Regions from separate parts of the Bradyrhizobium sp. UFLA03-84 genome, predicted to be linked through region 2. Evidence: predicted binding sites of a transcription regulator. Region 2 holds the regulator's gene; each other region holds the start of a gene.
The links. Region 2 encodes LexA, which represses DNA repair genes until DNA is damaged. Its sites were predicted from a motif close to TGTTCNNNNTGTGTTCNG; they were not measured.

Region 1 (5,886 bases), on a different contig from region 2:
TGCGGAAATCCTGATGGCGGCGCGGACGGCGATGATGCTCGCGCTTCTCGCCCTCGCCGCCGCCTTCCGCGGCCTGTGCGCCCTCGGCGGGCTTGCCCTGGTGGCGGCCGCGGTTGCGATCGTGGCCGCGATGATGCGGACGGCGCTCGTCGGAGCGGCCGCCGGGACGCCAGACTTCGACCAGCTGCGGCTCGGCCGGCGTCTCCGCAGCCGCGGAAACGGCCTCGGCGGTGCCGGCTTCGGCGGATGCAGCATCGGCGCTCGCGGTCTCCGCCGGCGCTTCGGCGGCAGCCTCGGACGTCGCCTCCGCAGCGGCTTCCGCGGCAGGCGCAGGCTCGGCTACGGCTTCGGCAGCGGGCGCTTCGGGAGCGGGCTCTGCGGCGGCAGCGGCAGGCTCCGCGGCAACCTCCGCCACGGGCTCGGGCCTGGTCTCGATCACAACCGGCGCTGCTTCGCTGGACGCCACCTCGGCAAAGCCGACATCGGGCAGCAGCGCGGCGGATGGCGCGGGATCGCCGGACACCGCCTGATCGACAGCGGCTTCCGGCGCGTCGGCCGTGACGTTGGCAGCCGCATCGAGCGGCGCATCGGCGGCGGCGTCGGACGTCGTCTCGACCGGCGGCGCGTCGGCGGCAACCGTCTCGGTTGCCTCAGCGGGCAAAGTCTCGGCGGGCACGGTCTCGACCGGCGCGGCCTCGACGGGCTTCGGCGGCAGCGGCGGACGGCGGTCCATGCGATAACCGAGCGCGCGCAGGATCGAGGCAAAGTCCTCACCGGCGGAGCCGGTCAGCGAGGTCATCGCCTGGGTCACGACAAAGCCGCGGCCGTCGAACGCACCGGCGGGCTTCTCGCCCGGCGAGGTCTCGCGCCAGGCCAACGCCGGGCGGATCAGATCGGCGAGACGCTCCAGGATGTCGACGCGCACCGCGCGCTCACCGCACTGGCGATAGCCGAGCACGCGATAGCCGTCGCGCGGCAATGTCTTGTCGACCGGGAACGAGGTGCGGCCGCTGGAGGCCAGATGCTGCACGTTCGACAGCGCAGCCATGTCGACATTGCTCTGCTTCTCGGCCCACAGCAGCGAGGCCAGCGAGCGCGCCGCGGGCTTCAAGAGCTGCGGAAAATAGATGTGGTAGGCGCCGAAGCGCACGCCGTATTTGCGCAGCGCCGCGCGCGACGGCTGATCGAGATCCTTCATCTCGGCCGCGATCTTGGTGCGCTCCAGCACGCCGAGCGCCTCGACCAGCTGGAAGGCAATGCCGCGGGCGATGCCCTGCAGATCCTCGGCCTTGGACAATTCGAACAGCGGCCCGAGCAGCTTCTCGATATGCGTCTTGAGCCAGAGGTCGAGCCTCGTCTGCACGGCCTCGCGCGAGGCGCCGGTCAGCCGCTCGTCGGAAATGATCCGCAGCCGCGGATGCAGCGCGTCGTCGGCCGCGACCAGCTTGGCGACCGCATCGCCGGTCCAGCGGATGGTGCCGTCGGAGGTCAGCACGAACTGCTCGTCGGGCGCCGCACCCAGCTTCTCGGCCCGCGCATCGATCTCGCGCGCCAGCACCTGCTGGGCGGCGGCTTGCAGCGCCTTGGCGTCGCTGCCGGCCTCGGCCGCATCAGGTGCGAAGGTGAAACCATCGAGCCGGCCGATCGCATGGCCTTCCACGATCACTTCACCGGTCTTGCCAATTTCCGTATTCAAAACTGAGTTCTCCCGCAGGCGGCGCATCAATACACTGGTCCGCCTGTCAACGAAACGCTCCGTGAGCCGTTCATGCAGCGCATCGGACAATTTATTTTCGAGCTCGCGCGTGATCCCCTGCCAATGGTCCGGGTCGTAGAGCCAGTCCGGCCGGTTGGCAACGAAGGTCCAGGTCCGGATCTGCGCGATCCGGCCCGATAGCGTGTCGATATCGCCGTCGGTCCGGTTGGCCTGGTCGACCTGGGCGGCAAACCATGCGTCAGGGATACGCCCCTTTTGCATCAGGAAGCCATACAGCGTGGTCACGAGTTCGGCATGGGCGGCCGGCGACAGTTTCCGGTAGTCCGGAACCTGGCAGGCCTCCCACAGCCGCTCCACGGCCTTGGGCCCATGCGCCCATTCGCGCACCTCGGCATCGCGCGCGACGTGCTCGAGCACGCGCAGGTCCTCGGCGACAGGGGCCCGCGTCAGTGCCTCATGATTGGGCGACAGCGCCAGCGACACCTGCAACGCGCCGAGCGAGGCGAAATCGAGCTTGGCGTTGCGCCATTGCAGCATCTTGACGCTGTCGAAGGTGTGGTTCTGCAGCGCATTGACGAGCTCCGGCTCGAACGGCGCGCAGCGGCCCGTGGTGCCGAAGGTGCCGTTGCGCGTGGCGCGGCCGGCGCGGCCGGCGATCTGCGCGAATTCGGCCGGCGTCAGCCGGCGGAACTGGTAGCCGTCATATTTGCGGTCGGAGGCGAAGGCGACGTGATCGACGTCGAGATTGAGCCCCATGCCGACCGCGTCGGTGGCGACGAGATAGTCGACGTCGCCGTTCTGGAACATCGCGACCTGCGCATTGCGCGTGCGCGGCGACAGCGAGCCCAGCACCACGGCCGCGCCGCCATGCTGACGGCGGATCAATTCGGCGATCGCATAGACCTCATCGGCGGAGAACGCGACAATCGCTGTTCTGCGCGGCTGCCGCGTGATCTTGCGGTCGCCGGCGAATTCGAGCTGCGACAGCCTCGGCCGCGTGATGATCGATGCGCCCGGCAGCAGCCGCTCGATCATGGGGCGCATCGTCGCAGCGCCCAGCAGCAGCGTCTCGTCGCGGCCGCGGCGATTGAGGATGCGGTCGGTGAAGACATGCCCGCGCTCGAGATCGGCGGCGATCTGGATCTCGTCGACGGCGAGAAAGGACACGTCGAGATCGCGCGGCATCGCCTCGACGGTCGAGACCCAGAAGCGCGGCGCCTTCGGCTTGATCTTCTCCTCGCCGGTCACCAGCGCGACATTGTCGACGCCGGCGCGATCGACGATCTTGTTGTAGACCTCGCGCGCGAGCAGCCGCAGCGGCAGGCCGATCAAGCCGGACGAATGCGCCAGCATGCGCTCGATGGCCAGATGCGTCTTGCCGGTGTTGGTGGGGCCCAGCACCGCAGTGACGCCCGCACCGGGCACGCGGTCATTTCCGAACGAAGTTGAGAAGACCATTTTTCGCAGGTGTTTCTTGTTGCGGCAGCTGACGGTCAGCCGTCCTTGCGAGGAGCCACCGGGTCCGACCTGCGGTCGGCCCGATGATTAACTCCGCGACGAAGCAATCCAACCATCCGCGTGTGCCCGAAGCATGGATTGCTTCGCTTCGCTCGCAATGACGGAAAAACAATCGAGGGTATCATCTGGTCTGAATCTGTCTCACAATGCGACGCTTTCTGTGCCGCCTTTAAGCTTCGGAACGAGTCTAGAACGAATCGCGGCCGAATCGCTGACTCCATTCCAGGCTCGAAACGTTCACCGCAACATCTCGGGTAGGTTGATGGCGGCGGCACTAGATCAAGTTTGAGAGGGCTCCACAAGCCAGGGATATGCGGACTGAATTCCTTAAGTTCCAGGGGGCACCGAGTCGAATCAGAACCGGGCAAGAGTCAACTGGATTCCATGACGTTTGTTGCATTCCTTGCGCTCAAGAAGCCGCCGCACCCGTCATCCCCGCGCAAAGGGTCAGCCTTTGTCGCTGGAGGTGCGAGCGGAGCGAGCCTCGAAGGATGCACGCCTCCCAAGCCGGTGCCCGTCGCCCCTTCGAGACGCGCTACGCGCTCCTCAGGGTGACGGTCAGGCAGTGACGTAATCTTACTGCGTCTTCGCCACGCGCGGCGGCGCGGCTGTGGTGACGAACGAGGTTGCTTCCAGCATGGCCTGGCCGAGCGGGGTCGGGATCGTCATGCGGAACGGCACCAACAGGCGGGTGCCTGCGATCGGCACGAAGGCGATCTCGATGTTGCGCTGGGCGGCGAGGTATTTGATCACGGGTCGGTCCGGGATGTAGCCCGAGATCGGCACGAAATAGAGCGCGCAGACCAGCGCCGGGCCGTGATAGCCGCGCTCGGCCTTGACGATCTCGACGCGCTTGAAATCGAGCTTGAGGTCGTAGCGCATGCGGCCATCGAACACGCCGGCGCCGGTGCGGCAGACGTCCGGGCTCATCAATTCGGCATTGCCGGGCGCGCGCAGGAACGAGCCGGTCATCGGATCGAACGCGTTCTTCTTCTGCGCCTCGGTCACCGGCAGGCGGTCGGCATCGACAGGCGGCTCCGGCTCGATCGCGGATTCCTTGATGCCGCCATTGGCGAGCACCATCCGGATCGTCTCCGACTTCTTCGAGGTGGTGGTGGTCGCGGTGTAGGAGGAAGCCACGAGCGAACCGTTGACGACGCGGCCCTGCGAGGCGCCCGAGCCGGTGCCGCCGGAAAACGCCTTCAGCAGGCCCGCGGTGCCGCCCTGGGCGGCGGCCGAGAAGCTGTCGTCGCCGATCTCGATGGTCCAGCTGCCCTTGCCGACGGGGATACCGGCCAAGGTCGCCTCGTACTGGGCGTCGAGCCGTCCCTGCGCGCTGGCGCGCTCGGCGCAAAACAGCAGCAAGGCACCCGCGCACAGGCCGAGGAGCCGGCCGAGCGGGGGCAAAATGGCAATGGCGGTGGTCACTTAACCTACCTGACGGTCCTGCTATCGGCGCTCTGTTCGCTGTCCATCGGGACGTTCAATTCGGCCGGACAACGTGCGCATCTGTTATGGAACCAAGACTTGCAGCCGAATACGCCCTTTATATGGTTGCCGTTTCAGCCGTTAAGTGGCTGGAACGGCTTATGAACAAAGCGTTTTCAAGCGAAGTGGCCTTTTCCGGTTCGCGTGAAGAAAACGCGTCACAAAACAACGGCGTAGGAACCCCGGAAACCAGGCGTCGGAGGCAGAAAACCTTGACGCTCCGGTATTCTCCCCCTATACACCCGCGGTTCCTGGAAAATGGACGCGAATTCAAAACCCCCGCGCGGGCCGTGTGATTGCACGCCTGGCAGAGAGGCGGGGATGCAATAAGGATTTTGTAAGATGTCCCGGCGCTGCGAACTGACGGCCAAGGGCCCCCAGACGGGCCACAAGGTGAGCCACTCGAACATCAAGACCAAGCGGCGCTTCCTGCCGAACCTGGCCAACGTGACCTTCATCTCGGATGCGCTCGGCCGCAACGTGCGCCTGCGCGTCTCGACCAACGCGCTGAAGAGCGTCGACCACAATGGCGGCCTCGACGCCTACCTGCTCAAGGCCAAGGCCGACGTGCTCTCGCCCCGCGCCCTCGACCTGAAGCGCGCGATCGAGAAGAAGATCGGCAAGCCGGCGCCGGTGAAGAAGGCGAGCTGAGCGCGGTAAGACGCGAGAGCGGAATTCGCGAAGAGAGATTTGAAACGGCCGGGTCGATGACCCGGCCGTTTTTCTCTGTAGTTTGGTTCAAGCACCGCACTCGTTATCAAGAGTCCGGAAATGGATCTATCGATTAGAGCCAATTGCTGTGCCGGTTCGACCAGACAGATGTATCAAACAGTCCAGCGGGACTTTCGCTCAATGCCTCAAGAAACTGCTCTCGCTCCTGAGTCACTTCTTCCCCAAGTTCGGCACCAATTCGACGAAGCCTGGCAGAGGCCGAAGTCGCTCGATCTGTTCCAAAGTGAATCACTGACTGCAAAACTGAAACAAATACAGTCAAGCGCCTCCAAACTTCCTCATGGTCACTCGCGTTGACTGATAGGATCGGTCGGATTGATAACCCTAAATAGGACTGAGGGTGTTCGATCTCGCCTCATATGCAGCAGATCAGCTGCCCTTAAAATGATCGCGCAGTATTGGATAAACTCTTCTCTCGTGACCAACATGCC
Region 2 (5,886 bases):
GCGCTGGCGACCCGGCCGGAGGCCCTGGCCGACGATTGCGAGCGCGCGGCGCTGATCGTGACCGCGCGGCCGGCGCCGCGGGGCTGCGCCGCCTCCGTGATCGACGCCGAGCGGCTGCGGCGTCACGGCGCCCTGATGCTGCGGCGGATCCGGGACGGCTATGCCATCGATGCGGTCAAGCCGGGCGGGGTCGACCGGCCGTGGTCGCCGGCAGTTCCCGGCGACGGGGAGGCCGAAACCACGCTGCGCCCGCCCGCCACAACGCCACGGCCCGCCGTCGACGCGACGCCGTCCGAGGCAGATCTGCAAGGTGAGGATTAGCCGGGATCGAGCGAGGTGCCGGAGGGCAGCTCGAACAGGCCGAGATGGTATTCGTCGGAGTCGGGGCCGCCGTCGGGCTTCTTGACGAGGGTGAACACCGCCTCGGGAAACCGCTCCCAGACCTTCAGGTCGTCAGCCGTGACCGTCAGCCAGCCGAACCGGAACATGTAGCGGCCCGGTTCCGTGACGCGTCCAGCCTTTTGCCATGTGACCTTATCGACCACTGCGCCGGTTTCCGTGAGTGCACGTCCTCCGTGCACGATCATGCGGCAAGCCGCCCGCCGACGCAAATCTCCTTGTGCGCCCCGGAACCCGGCGTCCGGGGTCGCTCGAAATCGCTTAGGTCATCCGCCGCCGGATGGTTCATTCCGCGGCGACGATGCGTTCAACCCAAAAACAGCGACGCGAATGCGGAGGGCCGCCGCTCCACAACCTTCGGCTTCTGCTCGACCTGCGGATGCAGCGCCGGCAGTTGCAGCACGCTGACGCGCTGCCCCTCGACGAGCTGGGTCACCAGCACATGGCTGCCGTCGGGGAATTCGACCGCGTCGTGATGGCGATCGGGAACGTCGGGCTCGACTTCGTTGAACACGCCGACGCGGAAGTTCATCGTCTTGGTCCAGATCCAGCGGCTGTCGTAGCGAACGTTCTCGGCGAAAGCGAGCTCGGTGCCCGGCAGCATGCAAACCGCGACGGTCGGATCGTTCTCCGAAGCAAAGCCGCGGGTCGACGTGCCGCGGAAGGTCGTCGTGATCAGCGTCTCTCCGACAATGGCGGGGCGCGATGCCACGGCGTGCAGACTATAGTCACACATCGGATGGCTCCTCATTTCGAGGTAGCGACCCGTGCCTCTCCTTGAGGCATAGGGCCTCTACCAGAGTGGACGATAGCGAACGAGTCTCTGCTCGTTTCTGGGCGATTGTACGACTGGTCCGCGAACGCTCCGATCACAAACACGCGACGCTGCGCGAGAGGTATCGGAGCGCATCGGGCAGGCCGCACGTTACGCTATCCTTCAAGGAACGATCCGATGTGTTGCTCGTTCCTCGCCGCCGCAAGTATTTGCACTCAGTACTTGCGGTAGAGGCCGATCAGCTTGCCCTGGATGCGAACCCGGTTCGGCGGCAGGATGCGCACTTCATAGGCAGTGTTGGCCGGCTCCAGCGCGATCGACGCGCCGCGGCGGCGGAAGCGCTTTAGAGTGGCTTCCTCCTCGTCGATCAGCGCCACCACGATGTCGCCGGTGTTGGCGACGTCGTTGCGCTGGATCAGCGCCATGTCGCCGTCGAGGATGCCGGCGTCGACCATCGAGTCGCCGCGCACTTCCAGCGCATAGTGCTCGCCGGCGCCGAGCATGTCGGGCGGCACGCTGATGGTGTGGCTACGGGTCTGCAGCGCCTCGATCGGCGTACCGGCGGCGATCCGGCCCATCACGGGGACGGCGACCGGACGGTTGCCGTCGTCCTCGGCGACCGGGGGCGTGCTGGTGCGCTTGCCGAGGGTGCCTTCGATGACGCTTGGCGTGAAGCCGCGGCGACCGTTGCCGCCGCCGGCGGAGAGCTCGGGCAGCTTGATGACTTCGATGGCGCGGGCGCGGTTGGGCAGGCGGCGGATGAAGCCGCGCTCCTCCAGGGCGGTGATCAGGCGGTGGATACCGGACTTCGAGCGCAGGTCGAGTGCGTCCTTCATTTCATCGAAGGACGGCGGCACGCCGGCCTCTTTCAGACGTTCATTGATGAAACGCAGAAGTTCGTACTGTTTGCGCGTGAGCATCTCGAGTATTCCCCCCGGTTGATAGCGTCGTTCGATTCCGAGACTCTTCAGTGGGGCCTGCAGGCCGGGCCTGACCTCAGGAGCATGCTGCTTGTTGCAAGCGCTCCCCGGCGGCTTCCCGTTTGTAGACACCAGTACTCGAAACAAATCATGAACGGACACTATATGTTCGATATGTGTTCCGCAACCACTTAATTTCAGGTGAACGTATCAAGCAACGCACCATGAGCGGGCCGCGCAGGCCTCACTCCGGCAGCGTCAGGATCTCGCATTCGCTGCCTTTGGGCGCAGCGGGCGCAAACGGCGGACGCACGAGAAGTGCCCGTGCCGCAGCGAGATTCCCGAGCAGCGACGAGTCCTGCTGCATCACGGGCGTTGCGATCAGCGCGCCGTCTTCGCGCTCTTCGAGACGCGCGCGCAGATAGTCCTCGCGCTGGTCGTTGGCGGCGAGGTCGCGGCCGAGCAGGGCGCTCGCGCGGACATGATGAATCACTTTTCGGCCGCTCAGCGCCCGAATCAACGGCACCAGAAACAGGAAGGCGCAGACGTAGGAGGACACCGGATTGCCGGGCAGGCCGATCACCCGCATCGCTCCCAACCGGCCGTGCATCATCGGCTTGCCGGGCCGCATCGCGATCCGCCAGAACGCCATCTTGACGCCCTCGGCCTCCAGCGACTGCTTGACCAGATCATGGTCGCCGACCGAGGCGCCGCCTGTCGTGATCAGGATGTCGGCACCGCTCTCGCGCGCCCGGCGGATGCCGGCCGTGGTCGCCTCCACGGTGTCGGCGGCAACCCCGAGATCGACGGTCTCGGCGCCTTCCGCCCGCGCCAGCGCCCGCAGCGCGTAGCCGTTGGAATAGACGATCTGGCCGGGACCGGGCCTTGAGCCGGGCATCACCAGCTCGTCGCCGGTCGCCAGCACCGCGACCTTCGGCCGGCGGCGCACCGCGAGCTCCGGATAGTTCATGGCCGCGGCGAGCGACAGGGCACGATCCGACAGCCGGCTGCCGGCGGTGAGCAGCACGTCGCCCTCGCGGAAGTCGACGCCCGCGGCGCGGATGTGCCGTCCGGCGGCAGCCGCCTCGGTTATCGCAATGTGGTCGCCGTCGACCCTGGTGTCCTCCTGGATGATGACGGCGTCGGCGCCGTCGGGGATCACGCCGCCGGTGAAGATCCGCACCGCCTCGCCGGTCCCGACCGTCCGCTCGAACGGCCGGCCGGCGGCGACTTCGCCGATCACCTTGAGCCGGGCCTTCAGATCGGCCGCGTCGGCGGCCCGCACCGCATAGCCGTCCATCGCCGACATCGGCTGCGGCGGCTGGGAGCGGAGTGCTGCGAGGTCACCCGCCAGTGTGCGATGGTAGGCGGCATCGAGCGCGACCATCTCCTGCGGCAGCGGCTCGGCGCCGGCGAGAACGGCGGACAGGGCATCGGCAACCGGCATCAGGGCCACGCTCAGAGCTCCTCAATTCCAGGGTTCATTCCCGGGAGTCAATTCCAAGTGCAGTCAGCGCCCTTGCCACGTCATCCGTCGATGTCACGTGGATGGCATGAAGGCCGCGCGCCCGCGCACCCTCGATATTTGCAGTCAGGTCGTCGAAGAACAGGATCCGCGACGCCGGCACGCCGATGGCTTTTACCACATGATCGTAAGCCTCGGCGTCGGGTTTGCGAAAGCCGATCGTCGAGGACAGGAACACCTTGCGGAAATGGCCGAGCAGCTCGGCATGGGCGACCGAGAAATGCGCGATGTGGGCCGGATTGGTGTTGGAGAACGCGTAGAGCGGCATCCGCTTCGCGGCGGCCGCGAGCAGCGGCGCGATGCCCGGCATCTCGCCGGCGAAGATCGAATTCCAGCCCTCGAGGAATTGCGCGTCGCTGAGGCCGATGCCGAGCGACTGGCGCAGGTTTTCGAAGAACGCCGCGTCGTCGATCCGGCCGATCTCGTGATGCTTGAAGCTGTCGTCGACGACGAAGCGGCTGGCGAGGTCGGCCGGCGCGCAGCCGGCATGCTGCGCCCAGTGCGCCATCACCTTGTCGAGGTCGATGTCGAGCACGACGCGGCCGATATCGAACAGCAGCACGTCCACGGTATCGGGGGAGAGTTGCGAGGTCATTGCATGAAACCGTGTACGAGAATTGCGGGCAGGCGGCAATGTCCCCGATTTGTGCGGCAGGCATGCGACCGGAATGCTGAGGTTGGTCCGAGCTCGGTCCATCTCATGCGGGGGCATCACCCGCGAAAGCGGGTGATCCAGTATTCCAGAGGCAGCGGTGCTTGAGCCGGGCGATGGCAGCGAAGGATGAGGTGGGGCAAGAATCCCTCCACGCGTCGTCCCGGCGAAAGCCGGGACCCATACGCCGCAGCAGATGTTATTGAAGGGACTCGTCGTTCCGACATGGCGTCGCAATTTACATTTGGGGTTATGGGTCCCGGCTTTCGCCGGGACGACGGCGAGTGTGTGTTTTCGCGCGAGCCACATATCCGCATTCTCGCGACAGACGATACTGAACTAAATTTCGGATAAATCGAAATATCGTGCTGCGGGAGGCTTGCGCCGTCAGGCAACTCAGTGGCTGGCGTTACCAGCTTTCGGCATGCCGAGCGCAGACCGCTCACATCCTGGATAGCGCCAGACCGAGATAGGCGATGAGTGCGCCGGTGCTGAGAATAATGACGACGAGCGCCTGCTCAGAACGTGCCTGCAAGGTTTTCCGGGTCACGGCGACGACGCTCCTTCCTCGAAAATCATTCTGTCCAACTCACATCGATGAGGGTCCGTTCCGGTTCCTGCCCGGGAACTTCGATGAAACTGGCCGGCACTTCAGTCCGGAAACGAGCAACGCCGCCCGCATTGAAATACGGCGGGCGGCGTTGGTTCTAGCCCCAGGAGGAATGGCAAAATCCTGACCAGTACGGATACGGACGAAAGCGGACCAGGGTTCACGGTTTTGGCCCCGTACGACTCCGGTCATCCGAAGGAGCGGGGCTATGCGCTGCGAAAGGGTCTAGGATGATGTGACTGAGTTGCTCTGGCCCCGGCGACCCCCTCGCTGGGGTCCTTTCTTTGGAGCGCCGATCTCGATGAGCGCCGGACTGCATCGCCAAGTGGCGCCCGATGCGGTCTCATTGTTCGCGCAGATCGAGTTGCGTCAGGATGCCCTGCCGCAGCGCGAGGCGGACCAGTTCGATGTCCGTGCCAACGCCGAGCTTGTCCTTGATCAGGGAGTGCAGGTTCGCCACCGTCTTGGGGCTGAGATGAAGTGCCTCGGCGATTTCGTCGGTGGTCTTTTCCGCGAGCAGCATGCGTAGCACTTCGAATTCCCGCGCGGTCAGGAGGTCGGCGGCGGCACGTTCGCCGGCGAGGCGGCTGAGCGCAAGCTCGTGGTCGATGTCCGGACTGATCGCGATCTTGCCCGACAGCGCATCCATCACGGCATGCACCAGCGTCTCCGGCGGGCTGGTCTTGGTGACGTAGCCGCTCGCGCCGGCGCGGATCGCCTGCGCCGCAAAGGCCGCGTTCTGGTGCATGGTGAAGACCAGGATCTTTGCGCGCTTGTCCCATTGCTTGAGGCGGCGGATCGCCTCGATGCCGCCGATGCCGGGCATCGACAGGTCCATGATCACGAGGTCGGGCCCGGTCTCCTTGTAGAGGCGGTAGGCCTCGACGCCGTCGGAAGCCTCGGCGACGACACGGAGGCCCGGCTGCTTCTGCAGCATCGCCCGGTAGCCCTCCCGAACCACGGCGTGGTCGTCGACCAGCATGATGGTTCGCGCCGCGTTGCTCA
Region 3 (5,886 bases), on a different contig from region 2:
CGCGCCAGGAGGTGGCGGCGGAGGGCTTTTTCGGCTGGGGCGCGGTTGTTTCGGGCGCGATCATGCCCCCCTGTTAGCAGATTCGAGCCGCAAAGACGGTGTCATCACCCGGTCAAGCCGGGCGATGACACCGACTAGGAGGTGAGATCAGTGCCAACTACTCCCCCGCCTGCAGCTTGCGCGGGGCGGGGAACAGGTCGGTCGTGCTGGGCTTGGCGAAGCGCGGCACCTCGATCGGGGTCTCGGACTTGCTGAAGTCGAGCTCCTCGATGCGGCCGGCGCGCTTCTCGATCTTGTCGGCGGAGATCAGGATCTGCCTGACGTCCTCGTTGACCTGGCCGAAATGGGTCTGCAGCTTCAGCACGCGCTCGCGCAGGCGGCCGAGGTCATCGCCGAGATGCATCACCTCGTTGCGGATCTGGTCGGCGGCGTCGCGGATGCGGGCGTCCTTCAGGATCTGCTGCATCACCTGGATCGCCAGCATCAGCAGCGACGGCGACACCAGCACGACGCGGGCGCGATAGGCCTTCTGGATCACGTCGTCGAAGCCGTCATGGATTTCGGCATAGACCGATTCCGAGGGCACGAACATCAACGCGGTGTCCTGGGTCTCGCCCGGGATCAGGTACTTCTCCGCGATGTCGCTGACATGCTTCAGCACGTCGGTGCGCAGCCGTTGGCTGGCGAATTTGCGCTCCTCGTCGCTGCGCGCGTCGTGCAGCGCGGTCATCGCCTCCAGCGGAAATTTTGCGTCGATGCAGAGCGGGCGCTGGTCGGGCAGGAACACGACACAGTCCGGCCGCTTGCCCGATGTCAGCGTATACTGGAACTCGAACGAGCCCTTCGGCATGCCGTCCTGGACGATCGCCTCCATCCGCGCCTGGCCGAAGGCGCCACGCGACTGCTTGTTGGCGAGCACGTCGCGCAGTGTCGTCACCTGGGTGGTGAGCTCGTTGAGGTTCTTGTGGGCGTGATCGATGATGCCGAGCCGCTCGTGCAGCGCGCGCAGCGAATCCATCGTGTTGCGGGTCGATTGTTCCATCGACTGGCCGACCCGGTGGGTCACCGAATCCAGCCGCTCGTTGACGGCGCGGGCCATCTCGGCCTGGCGGCCGGCCAGCGCCTGCGCCATCGCGTCGACCCGTCCGGAGGATTCGCTCTGGGCCCGCAGCATGTCGGCGAGCCGCTCCTCCAACTCGTCGGCGCGAATGGTCTGGGCCATCGCGAGTTCCGCGCCGCGCCGGCTTCCGCGCGCGATCACCACGGCGATGGCGAACAGCAGGACCAGCGCCAGCGCGCCGAGGCCGATCAAGGCGTCCGAGACGCGGACCGGGAGGTCGCCAATCGTGAGCAGAATCTCGTTCATGCCGGTCCTTGTAGCCGATTCGGCGCCGCCATCGAACGAAAAGGGAACGGTTATGGTAAACACTCCCTTAAATTCCTTGGTTAACGTCGCGTAAAGAAACGTGGTTAAGGCCGCCTTAACAGGTTCCTGAGCGCATTGACCGCATCAGGCCCGCAGCTTAAATCGCCGCCATGGCATTAAGAGAAATCATCATCCTGCCGGACAAGCAGTTGCGGCTGGTGTCGAAACCGATCGAGAAGGTGACGCCGGAGATCCGCAAGCTCGCCGACGACATGCTTGAGACCATGTATGACGCGCCCGGCATCGGGCTCGCGGCGATCCAGGTCGCGCAGCCGCTGCGGCTGATCACCATGGATCTCGCCAAGCGCGACGAGAACGGCGAGACCACGCCGCAGCCGCGGGTGTTCATCAATCCGGAGATCATCTCGCATTCGGAGGAGCTGTCGGTCTACGAGGAGGGCTGCCTGTCGATCCCCGAATATTACGAGGAGGTCGAGCGTCCGGCGCGGGTGCGCCTGCGCTTCATAGACCTCGACGGCAAGCTGCATGAGGAGGATGCCGAGGGGCTCTACGCCACCTGCATCCAGCACGAGATCGACCATCTCAACGGCGTGCTGTTCGTGGACTATCTGTCGAAGCTGAAGCGCGACCGCGTGTTCAAGAAATTCGAGAAAGCCGCCAAGCGCGCGGCGGAGTAGCGGCCCGATCGAGCCTGTCTCATGCCTCTCCGTTTGATCTTCATGGGCACGCCGGATTTCGCGGTGCCGACGTTGCTGGAGCTCGTGGCCCATGGCCACGAGGTCGTGGCCGTCTACACCCGCGCGCCGAAGCCGGGCGGGCGGCGCGGCCTGCAATTGCAGCCGACGCCGGTCGAGCAGGAGGCGCGCCGCCTCGGCATTCCGGTACTCACGCCGAAGACGCTCAGGACGCCGGAGGCGCTCGAAGAGTTTCGCGCTCATGATGCGGATGCCGCCGTCGTCGTCGCCTACGGCATGATCCTGCCGCAGGCCATCCTCGATGCGCCCAGGCTCGGCTGCTTCAACCTGCACGCCTCGCTCTTGCCGCGCTGGCGCGGTGCCGCGCCGATCAACCGCGCCATCATGGCGGGTGATGCCGAGAGCGGCGTGATGGTCATGAAGATGGATGTCGGGCTCGACACCGGCGACGTCGCGATGGCCGAGCGGCTGCCGATCACGGACAGCATGACGGCATCCGACCTGCACGATGCGCTGGCGCCGCTCGGCGCCGATCTGATGGTGCGCGCGATGGGCGGGCTCGAGCGCGGCGGGTTGCAGCTGACCAAGCAGAGCGAGGACGGCGTCACCTACGCCGCCAAGATCGAGAAGGCCGAGGCGCGGATCGACTGGAAGCAGCCGTCGCGCGCGGTGTTGCGGCACATTCACGGGCTGTCGCCGTTCCCCGGCGCCTGGTGCGAACTGACAGGTGAAGGCGAGCCGGTGCGGCTGAAGATCCTGCGCTGCGAGCTCGCCAAGGGTTCGGGCCAGCCGGGCGATGTGCTCGACGACAATTTCGCGATCGCCTGCGGCGACGACGCGGTCCGGATCCTCGAATTGCAGCGCGCCGGCAAGACGCCGACGAAGGCGGCGGACTTCTTGCGCGGCACGCCGCTGAAGCCGCCCGCGCGGCTCGGCTGATGCCCCGCTACAAGCTCATCATCGAATATGACGGCACGCCGTTCTCCGGCTGGCAGATCCAGGACACCGCGCCGACCGTGCAGGGCGCGCTGGAGGCGGCAGTCAAGGCGATCTGCGGCGAGGATGTGCGCGTCCACGGCGCCGGGCGTACCGACGCCGGCGTGCATGCGCGCGGCCAGGTCGCGCATTGCGACATCGCCAAGCATTTTCCGCCCGGCCGTTTCCGCGACGGGCTGAACGCGCATCTGCGGCCCAATCCGATCGCGGTGCACGCGGCCGATATCGTCCCCGACGATTTCGAGGCGCGCTTCTCGGCGACCAAGCGGCACTATCTCTATCGCATCACCAACACCCGCGCGAACCTCGCGCTCGACATCGGCCGGGTCTGGCGGGTGCCGCGCGCGCTCGATGCTGATGCGATGCACGAGGCCGCACAGCGCCTGCTCGGCAAGCACGACTTCACCACCTTCCGCGACACCGAGTGCCAGGCCAGGTCACCGGAGAAGACGCTCGACCAGCTCGACGTCACGCGCGAGGGCAGTGCCATCAACATCGTGACGTCGGCGCGCTCGTTCCTGCACAGCCAGGTGCGCTCGATGGTGGGCTCGCTGGTCTGGGTCGGCGAAGGCCGCTGGAGCGCCGACGATCTTTTTGGTGCGCTCGCCGCCCGCAACCGCGCCGCCTGCGGCCCCGTCGCGCCGCCGGACGGGCTCTATTTGATGCGGGTGGATTATTAGACGGCGCGAATGATCCCGTAGGATGGGTAGAGCGAAGCGAAACCCATCATGTGCGCCGCGGATTCGAAGTGATGGGTTTCGCTTCGCTCTACCCAGCTGACGGACTGTATCTGGTATGGGCGGCTTGACGGTGACCCCAATCCCTACTGTGCATGGGGTTGTTTTCGATATTTATGTCCGGCCGAGCGGCCGGATCAGGCAAAATACCGCTCCAGCACGCCGCGATAGATCTTCGTCAGCTTCTCCAGGTCAGCCACCGGCGTGCGCTCGTCGATCTGGTGCATGGTCTGGCCGACCAGGCCGAATTCGATCACCGGGCAGTAGCTGGAGATGAAGCGCGCATCCGAGGTGCCGCCGGAGGTCGAGAGCTCCGGCTTGCGGCCGGTGACCCCCTCGATCGCGGCGACCGCGAGATCGGTGAACGGGCCGGGCTGGGTGACGAACACGTTCGAGTTCGACGGTTGCCAGTCGATATGGGCGCGGATGCGGTTGCCGCAGGCCTTCGCCAAGCGCTCGTCGACCAGCTGCCGCAGGCTCTCCTGGGTGTGATTGTCGTTGTAGCGGATGTTGAACTTGGCGCGCGCCTGGCCGGGGATCACGTTGCTCGCGGTGTTGCCGACATCGACGGTGGTGAATTCGAGGTTGCTGGCCTGGAATTGCGCGCTGCCGTGATCGAGCGGCTCGTCGCTCAGCGCCACGATCAGCCGCGAGATATCCGGCACCGGGTTCGAAGCGCGGTGCGGATAGGCGACGTGGCCCTGCACGCCGTCGACCACCAGCGTGCCGGATTGCGAGCCGCGCCGGCCGATCTTGATCATGTCGCCGAGCACCTCGACATTCGAGGGTTCGCCGAGCACGCAATGGTCGAACTTTTCGCCGCGCTCGGCGCACCATTTCAGCAGCTTGACGGTGCCGTTGATCGAGACGTCTTCCTCGTCGCCGGTGATCAGGAACGAGATCGATCCCTTTGGCTCGCCGCTATGATCCCTGAGATATTGCAGCACCGCGGCGACGCTGCAGGCGATGCCGCCCTTCATGTCGACGGCGCCGCGGCCATAGAGATAGCCGTCCTTCACCTCGCCGGAGAATGCGCCGAGCGTCCATGCCGCTTCATCACCGGGCGGCACCACGTCGGTGTGGCCGGCAAAGGTGATATGCGGCGAGGAAGTGCCGATGCGGGCATAGACGTTGTCGATATCGGCGGTGCCGGGCTCGGAGAACGTCACGCGGTGGACGTTGAAGCCTGCGGTTTTCAGCAAATTTTCGAGAACGCCGAGCGCGCCGGCATCGGCCGGCGTGACGGAAGGGCAGCGAACCAGATCGCGGGTAATCGAGACGGCATCATTCATGCGCCTCGCTTAACACGTCACACCGCGGGTGGACCAGCTTTGTGCGGCACGATATCGAGCTCGCTCTGCTGATCCCAGCCCTGCGTGGAGCGCGACCCGCTGCCGTGGCCGCCGCCGCGGCTCACATGGGTTTTTCCCAGCGGATTGGGACCGTAGCGGTTGGGGTAACTTGTGCCGCGCAGGAAGGCGAGCTCGATGAAGCCCCAGAAATAGAGCACGAACACGATCGTGCCCGCGGCCATCATCACATAAGACTCGTCGGGAAGCCGACCTCCGAACTGGCTCATGAGACCCGGGATCGCGAAGTACGGCACCATCCACCAGCCGCTCTTGTCCCGGTCGTGCAGGCGCTTTATCGCGACCGCGATATAGACCCAGACGAACAAGAACGTTCCGCAGGCCTTGACCAGCAGGGTCGGCAATCCGGCCCATGTCAGTGATTTATAGCTGTCGGGGTCGAAGGCCCGGAAGATATCGTCGATGTTGAAGCCAAACGAGCCGGTCTTGCCGCCGAGGCCGGCCAGGACCACGAGCGCGGCCAGGAACATCATCCAGCAGACGATGATCAGCGTACCGAGCCAGAACTTGGCCCGGTTGACGCGGCCCTTGAAGCCGAACAGGTAATTGGCCCAGTCCATGAAAAAACTCCGGGCGGCGGCAATGTTTCGCGGCCCGGAGTTTTGTCGGCGTCAGGTCGAGATTGGTTCGATCAGTCCCGCAGCAGCTCGTTGATGCTGGTCTTGGCGCGGGTGCGCTCGTCGACGCGCTTGACGATCACG
Region 4 (5,886 bases), on a different contig from region 2:
GCACGGTCACGCGCGACATCTGCGATCCGCATTCCACGTCATTGCATACTGACGGCTTGCGCGAACGAGCGGTGGGACCCGTCATCCCTGCGCAAGGGCTTCGCCTTTGTCGCTGGGGCGCGAGCCTTGCGGCGCAACTGCGCCGCTGGGCGAGCCTCGAAGGATGCGCGGCCACCAGCCGGGCCGTCGACCCTTCGAGACGCGCGTCGCGCACCTCAGGGTGACGGGGGACGGATCAGATGGATCGCGCGTCAGCTCACCGCAAGATTGCCTTCCACGCTCGTCGCGGGCCGCGCGCAACGATGATGGCCTAAAAGCATAACGGCCTCTCCGCATGGGAGAGGCCGTGCTCGAACGCGCGGGCAGCAATCGAATACGCAGCGCCTACTTCTGCTTGGGCAGCAGGCCCTTCAGCTTTTCCATGTCCTTGATGTTCATCTTCATGCCGCCGGGCATGATGATGTCACCGGGCTTCTGGTCGCTCTTGCAGGCGCCGAGCCATTTCGCCTCGATGGTCATGGTGGCGTCATGGGCGCCGGACGGGCCGCCCTCGGAATGCGAGGTGCTCTTCACCGTGTAGGCCGAATTGAAGTCGCCGATGATCTCGGCATGCGAGGTCACGTTGACGCCGGCGATGCCGCAAACGCTGTCGCTGACATAACCGGTCGCGGTCTTCTGGACGTCCTGCTTGGCGCAGACCTGCTTTGCCAACGGAGAGGCCGCGGTGCTCATCTCCTTGTCGGTGGTTTCGTCGGTGCAATGCTGCATGGTCACTTCGGGGATTTGCCCACCGGTGCGCACCATCTTCATTTCCCACAGACCGGCCTTGCGGATCGGCAGGTCGACGGCGCTTGCGGCGCCGGTGGACAGGACAAGGCAAACGGCAGAGCCAAGCAAGGCAAGCTGTCGGGTCATGCGGCGAGCTCCCGGCTGAACGATCGAAGGATTTTGAGGCACTCAGTAGAGCGTGCGCACCGGTCTCTGCGCGGAGCCATAGGGCACCCAGCGGCAGGCGAACGAGATGTAGCCGCCTGGGTAACGCTGAACGGCCAGGAACTTGACCACCTTGCCGTAGGAGGCGCAGTGGTCGACGGCGAGCTGCCGGGCGTCGGTCTGGGCTGCCAGTGAATAGGCGATGATACCGCCGGTATCATTGCCCTTGAACGGCGGCACCGGCTGCATCCAGTCGGCTTGCGCCGGACCCACGGCCAGCATCCCGCTAACGGCAACCAGGCACGCAGCCAATTTCCTTCGCATCGCAGACTCCATTTCGCTAGGACCCAACATAGAGTGCGCCGGCGACGGTGAAAAGAACGAGCCGGCAGCCGACGGTGGACTTCTCGACAGGTGTTGCCGCGCTGCACTTGACCTTGCCGGGGCTTCACGGCACCGTCCGCCGCATCGGACAATCGGGTGGATTCCCATGCGCAACCTGTTCAACTCCCGCAACAAACTCGGCCGCACGCTTGGCCTCGGCGCCGCACTCGTGGTCGGCACGCTGGCCTTCGGGGGCACGGCGCAGGCCGCCAATCCGTTCGAGCTGAATTTCTGGCTGTCGGGCCCGCGCTATGACGGCAATGTCGCCCCGTGCGAGAAGGCCCTGGCGGCCATCAGCGATCAATTCCATGAGAAGGAAGCCACCTTCTGGAATTCGCCGCTCGTCATCACCGGCTTCAGCCGGGTTCACGAAACCGCGTTCCGGCCTTGGCAGTCCGACAATATCCCGCGCCGCTATTGCTCGGGCGATGCGCTCTTGAGCGACGGCAAGGTGCGCAAGGTCCATTATTCGATCATCGAGGACGGCGGCTTTGCCGGCATCGACCAGGGCGTCGAATGGTGCGTCGCCGGGCTCGACCGCAACTGGGCCTACAACCCGTCCTGCAAGGCCGCCCGGCCCTGATATTCCAACCGGATTGCTGAATCGGAAGCCGCCGCCATCACTGCCGGCGGCTTTTGTTCTTGAAATGTTCCGTGAGCCTGCTAGGCTTCGTGGGGTCGTGAGGGGAGCGTTTGATGCCTCGGTTGGTCACAATTTCCCGATTCCTGATTTCCGCTGTCTTTGTTCTCTGCGGTGCGGTTGGCGCCTCGGCCCAGGATCGCCGCCAGAATGCGCCCGGCGAATTCGATTTCTACGTGCTGTCATTGTCCTGGTCGCCGTCGTTCTGCGAGGCGGCGAGCGAGCGCGGCAACAACGGCCGCGGCACGCAGGCGCAGTGCGGCGGACGGCCCTACTCCTTCGTGGTGCACGGCCTGTGGCCGCAATATGAGCGCGGCTTTCCGGAATACTGCCAACGGCCCTCGCCGCGGCTCGCCCGCAACATCATGACCTCGATGCTCGACCTGATGCCGGCGCCCGGGCTGATCTACAATGAGTGGGACAAGCACGGCACCTGCTCCGGCCTCGACGAGCGCGCCTATTTCGAAGCCATCCGCAAGGCCCGCGCCGCGGTGAAGATCCCCGAGGAATTCCTGCAATTGTCGGAGCCGAAAACGATCGCGCCCGACGAGCTCGAGACCACGTTCATCAAGGCCAATCCCGGGCTCAGCAACTCCGCGATCTCGGTGACCTGCAACAGCGGCCGGCTCAGCGAGGTGCGGATCTGCATGAGCAAGGACCTGCAATTCCGCGCCTGCGAGGAAATCGATCGCCGCGCTTGCCGGCGCGATCAGGTGGTAATGCCGCCGGTTCGCGGCGGCTGAAGCCTGCTCCACGTCATCGCCGGGCGGACGCGCGTCGGCGTGCGGAGCGTCCCGCTCGTCGATGCCGTCACGAAATCGGCGAGATGAGGCGCAGATGCCCTGGGACATGCCGGGCATGACGAAGTACAACATGCGCACCCTCGGGAGCGCAGCGCGATCACAGCATGAACTACCGTCACGCCTTTCACGCCGGCAGCTTTGCCGACGTCATCAAGCACATCGTGCTGGTGCGCATGCTCACCTATTTGCAGGAGAAGCAGGCGCCGTTCCGCGTCATCGACACCCATGCGGGCGCCGGCCTCTATGATCTGACGTCGGGCGAAGCGCAGCGCGGCGGTGAATGGCTCACCGGCATCGCGCGCCTGATGCAGGCGCGACTCTCCGACAAGGCACTGCCCTTGATCGGGCCCTATCTCGACATCGTCAGGGCATTCAATCCACGCGGCGAATTGAAAACCTATCCGGGGTCACCGCTGATCGCGCGGGCGCTGCTGCGTCCGCAAGATCGTCTGACGGCCTGCGAGATCGAGCCCGGCGCGCGCAAGCAGTTGATCGATGCATTGCGACGCGACGCGCAGGCGCGCGTCGTCGATCTCGATGGCTGGATGGCGCTGCCCGCATTCGTGCCACCGAACGAACGGCGCGGCCTGGTGCTGATCGACCCGCCGTTCGAAGCGAAGGACGAGTTCGAGCGGCTGGCCGGCGCGTTCACGACGGCGTTCGCGAAGTGGCCGACCGGCGCCTATCTTTTGTGGTACCCCGTAAAATCCCGGAGAGCCACCGACGAACTCGCGCGCAGCGTTGCCGTTGCAGCGGCAACCAGCAGGCCCGCCGGCAAATGCTTGCGTTTGGAATTCAGTGTGGCGCCGCAAGAAGCCGAAGCCGGCCTCGTTTCCACCGGCCTTTTGATCGTGAATCCGCCGTGGACGCTGGCGAACGAGCTGAAGATCATCCTGCCCGAACTCGAGAAGCCGCTTGGTCAGGGCGGCGCGGCACGCTTCAGACTCGAGACGCCTAAACCTTGATCTACAGCACCCACTGAAAAGTTCGATTTTGAGCATAGGCAACGCGCGCGGAACCGTATTATGCTCATCCTGTTACGACTGGCTTTACGTTCCGCTTCCGCGAATGGTTGCGGCGGAGTGACAAGGCCGAAATAAGATCCAGGCAGACCGGCGGCGTGACGCCGGCCTGTTCAGGTGGCCAAGCTTCCGACAAGCGAATGTCGGTCAACCGCTACGCGGCGTGCGCGTAGCGGTGGAGCAATACGGGGGAGGAGTTTCCCGATGGCCATGACTGGGACAGTCAAGTTCTTCAACGGAGAGCGTGGCTACGGCTTCATCAAGCCTGATGATGGCGGCCGCGATGTGTTCGTTCACATCACAGCTGTCGAACGTGCAGGGTTGAAGGACCTGACTGAAGGACAGCGCATTACGTTCGAGGTTGAGCCGGACAAGAAGGGCAAGGGCCCGAAAGCGGTCAACCTGGTGGTTTCATGACGAGCCCTCGCGATGCGCGGCTCGTCCTGAACGGCGAATGAAGCGTTGCGTGTGAGTTGACTGCCGAGCGCGTGGCTCGCGCTCGCTGCATGACAGCCTGCATGATGCGGACGCGACTGACGGTGCCGCATATCGGATGCGCGCGGCCGATCGGTTGGCTGCGCCGACGTCACGGCGTTGACGCCGCCGCGCGCGATGTCGCCGTGATCTACGCAAAGCGTGATATGCGCAAAGAAAAACCCGGCCGCGCGAGGCGCGGCCGGGAGTCGATCTCAGACGTTTTCTTGTTCTCAGAAGTGATAGTTGATGCCGGCGCGAACCAGGCTGAAGCTGTAGCCGTTCGACGCGCCGCCGGTGACCGTGAAGTTGCTGTTGGCGAGATCGACATAGAGATATTCGATCTTGGCGCTCCAGTTCGGGGCGAAGCCCATTTCGGCGCCGGCGCCGACGGTGAAGCCCGCGTTGGTGTGACTCTCCGTCATGCCGAAGGTCTCGCCGCGCAGTTCGCCGAAGGCGAGACCGCCGGTCGCGTAGAACAGCACGTTGTTGACCGCATAGCCGGCGCGGCCGCGCACCGTGCCGAACCACGGGTTGGAGAATTTCCAGGGCGCGAACCGGTCGTCGGCCGTGGTGCCCTGGATATCGGCCTCGATACCGAACACCCAGGGTGAGCCGTTCTGGAAATTGTAGCCCGCCTGCACGCCGCCGACGAAGCCGGACGGCTTGGTCGGGTTGTTCTCGACCGAACCCCAGCCATAACCGACATTGCCGCCGAGATAGGGCCCGGCCCAGCTATAGGCATTGAGCGGCTGATAGACGGTATAGGGCGAGCCGTAGTTGAGGTCGGCCGCCGCCGCCGAGGTCGTCCAGCCTGCGACGATCAGTGCCAGCGCACGCGCAACAAACCGGGTCATGGGTACTCTCCACACGCAACTGCCGCAGCCCGCGGGCCAAGGCCTGCGTGGTTACGGAATTCCACTTTTTTCGCTAAGGTTTATCGAGAGTTTTAAGTTAAAGGGCTGTTAAGCCCGGTTACCGGCCCGCTCATCAGTCTTAACAATGTGTTACCGCCCCGCCGCGGCAGCCGCGCGCAGCCGGTAACCTCCTGCAATCGAGGTTGTTTTCCTGCGCCGCCGACGCTGGCGAGCGGTCGTTCGAGCGCTTAATTTACGGCCCATGGTTCACGATTCTCCCGAACGTCCGACGCCCGCTGCCAAGGCCACCGCCAAGCCACGGCGCGGCTCAAGGTCCGACCTGCCGCAGGACGACCTGACACTCGACACCAGCGACGTCGATCCCGAGAGCTCCGCCGCCGAGGAGGAGGACGAGGCACGTCTGCCCGAGGCTTCGGAGGACAGCACCGAGACGGTCGCCGAGGGGACGCTCTCGGTCGGGCACGCCGCAATCGAGAACGCGGTGCGGCTCGCCCCGACCTCGCCCGGCGTCTACCGCATGCTCAACGCCGGCAACGACGTGCTCTATGTCGGCAAGGCGAAGAACGTCAAAAAACGGCTGTCGTCCTATGCGCGGGCCAACGCGCCGTTGCCGGCGCGCATCCTGCGCATGATCGCCGCGACCACGCATGTCGAGATCGTCTCGACCATGACCGAGACCGAGGCGCTGCTGCTCGAAGCCAACCTGATCAAGCAGCTCCGCCCGCGCTTCAACGTGCAGCTGCGCGATGACA

Region 1: CK489_RS06145 (helicase-related protein) is a predicted target of LexA. The motif match lies at 3,413-3,430, and genes of this name have one in related genera.
Region 3: CK489_RS11165 (DNA recombination protein RmuC) is a predicted target of LexA. The motif match lies at 1,398-1,415, and genes of this name have one in related genera.
Region 4: CK489_RS14705 (ribonuclease T2 family protein) is a predicted target of LexA. The motif match lies at 1,955-1,972, and genes of this name have one in related genera.

The regions. Positions count from the first base shown of each region.
Region 1 covers NZ_NSJY01000005.1:714,083-719,968, forward strand. Annotated here, with positions in the region: gene CK489_RS06145 (helicase-related protein) at 1-3,175, opposite strand, end outside; gene CK489_RS06150 (DUF3108 domain-containing protein) at 3,812-4,642, opposite strand; gene rpmB (50S ribosomal protein L28) at 5,066-5,374, shown strand; gene CK489_RS06160 (HD domain-containing protein) at 5,740-5,886, opposite strand, start outside.
Region 2 covers NZ_NSJY01000015.1:182,125-188,010, reverse strand. Annotated here, with positions in the region: gene CK489_RS29545 (ComEC/Rec2 family competence protein) at 1-321, shown strand, start outside; gene CK489_RS29540 (hypothetical protein) at 318-545, opposite strand; gene CK489_RS29535 (hypothetical protein) at 707-1,135, opposite strand; gene lexA (transcriptional repressor LexA) at 1,390-2,094, opposite strand; gene CK489_RS29525 (molybdopterin molybdotransferase MoeA) at 2,339-3,550, opposite strand; gene CK489_RS29520 (HAD family hydrolase) at 3,576-4,214, opposite strand; gene CK489_RS29515 (response regulator) at 5,225-5,886, opposite strand, start outside; gene CK489_RS29510 (sensor histidine kinase) at 5,884-5,886, opposite strand, start outside.
Region 3 covers NZ_NSJY01000009.1:224,420-230,305, forward strand. Annotated here, with positions in the region: gene CK489_RS11160 (AmpG family muropeptide MFS transporter) at 1-64, opposite strand, end outside; gene CK489_RS11165 (DNA recombination protein RmuC) at 158-1,366, opposite strand; gene def (peptide deformylase) at 1,537-2,064, shown strand; gene fmt (methionyl-tRNA formyltransferase) at 2,086-3,021, shown strand; gene truA (tRNA pseudouridine(38-40) synthase TruA) at 3,021-3,758, shown strand; gene dapE (succinyl-diaminopimelate desuccinylase) at 3,953-5,107, opposite strand; gene CK489_RS11190 (DUF805 domain-containing protein) at 5,125-5,745, opposite strand; gene dapD (2,3,4,5-tetrahydropyridine-2,6-dicarboxylate N-succinyltransferase) at 5,817-5,886, opposite strand, start outside.
Region 4 covers NZ_NSJY01000013.1:141,630-147,515, reverse strand. Annotated here, with positions in the region: gene CK489_RS14720 (DUF3617 domain-containing protein) at 385-915, opposite strand; gene CK489_RS14715 (hypothetical protein) at 958-1,257, opposite strand; gene CK489_RS14710 (hypothetical protein) at 1,424-1,900, shown strand; gene CK489_RS14705 (ribonuclease T2 family protein) at 2,014-2,700, shown strand; gene CK489_RS14700 (23S rRNA (adenine(2030)-N(6))-methyltransferase RlmJ) at 2,865-3,725, shown strand; gene CK489_RS14695 (cold-shock protein) at 3,987-4,199, shown strand; gene CK489_RS14690 (outer membrane protein) at 4,490-5,113, opposite strand; gene uvrC (excinuclease ABC subunit UvrC) at 5,376-5,886, shown strand, end outside.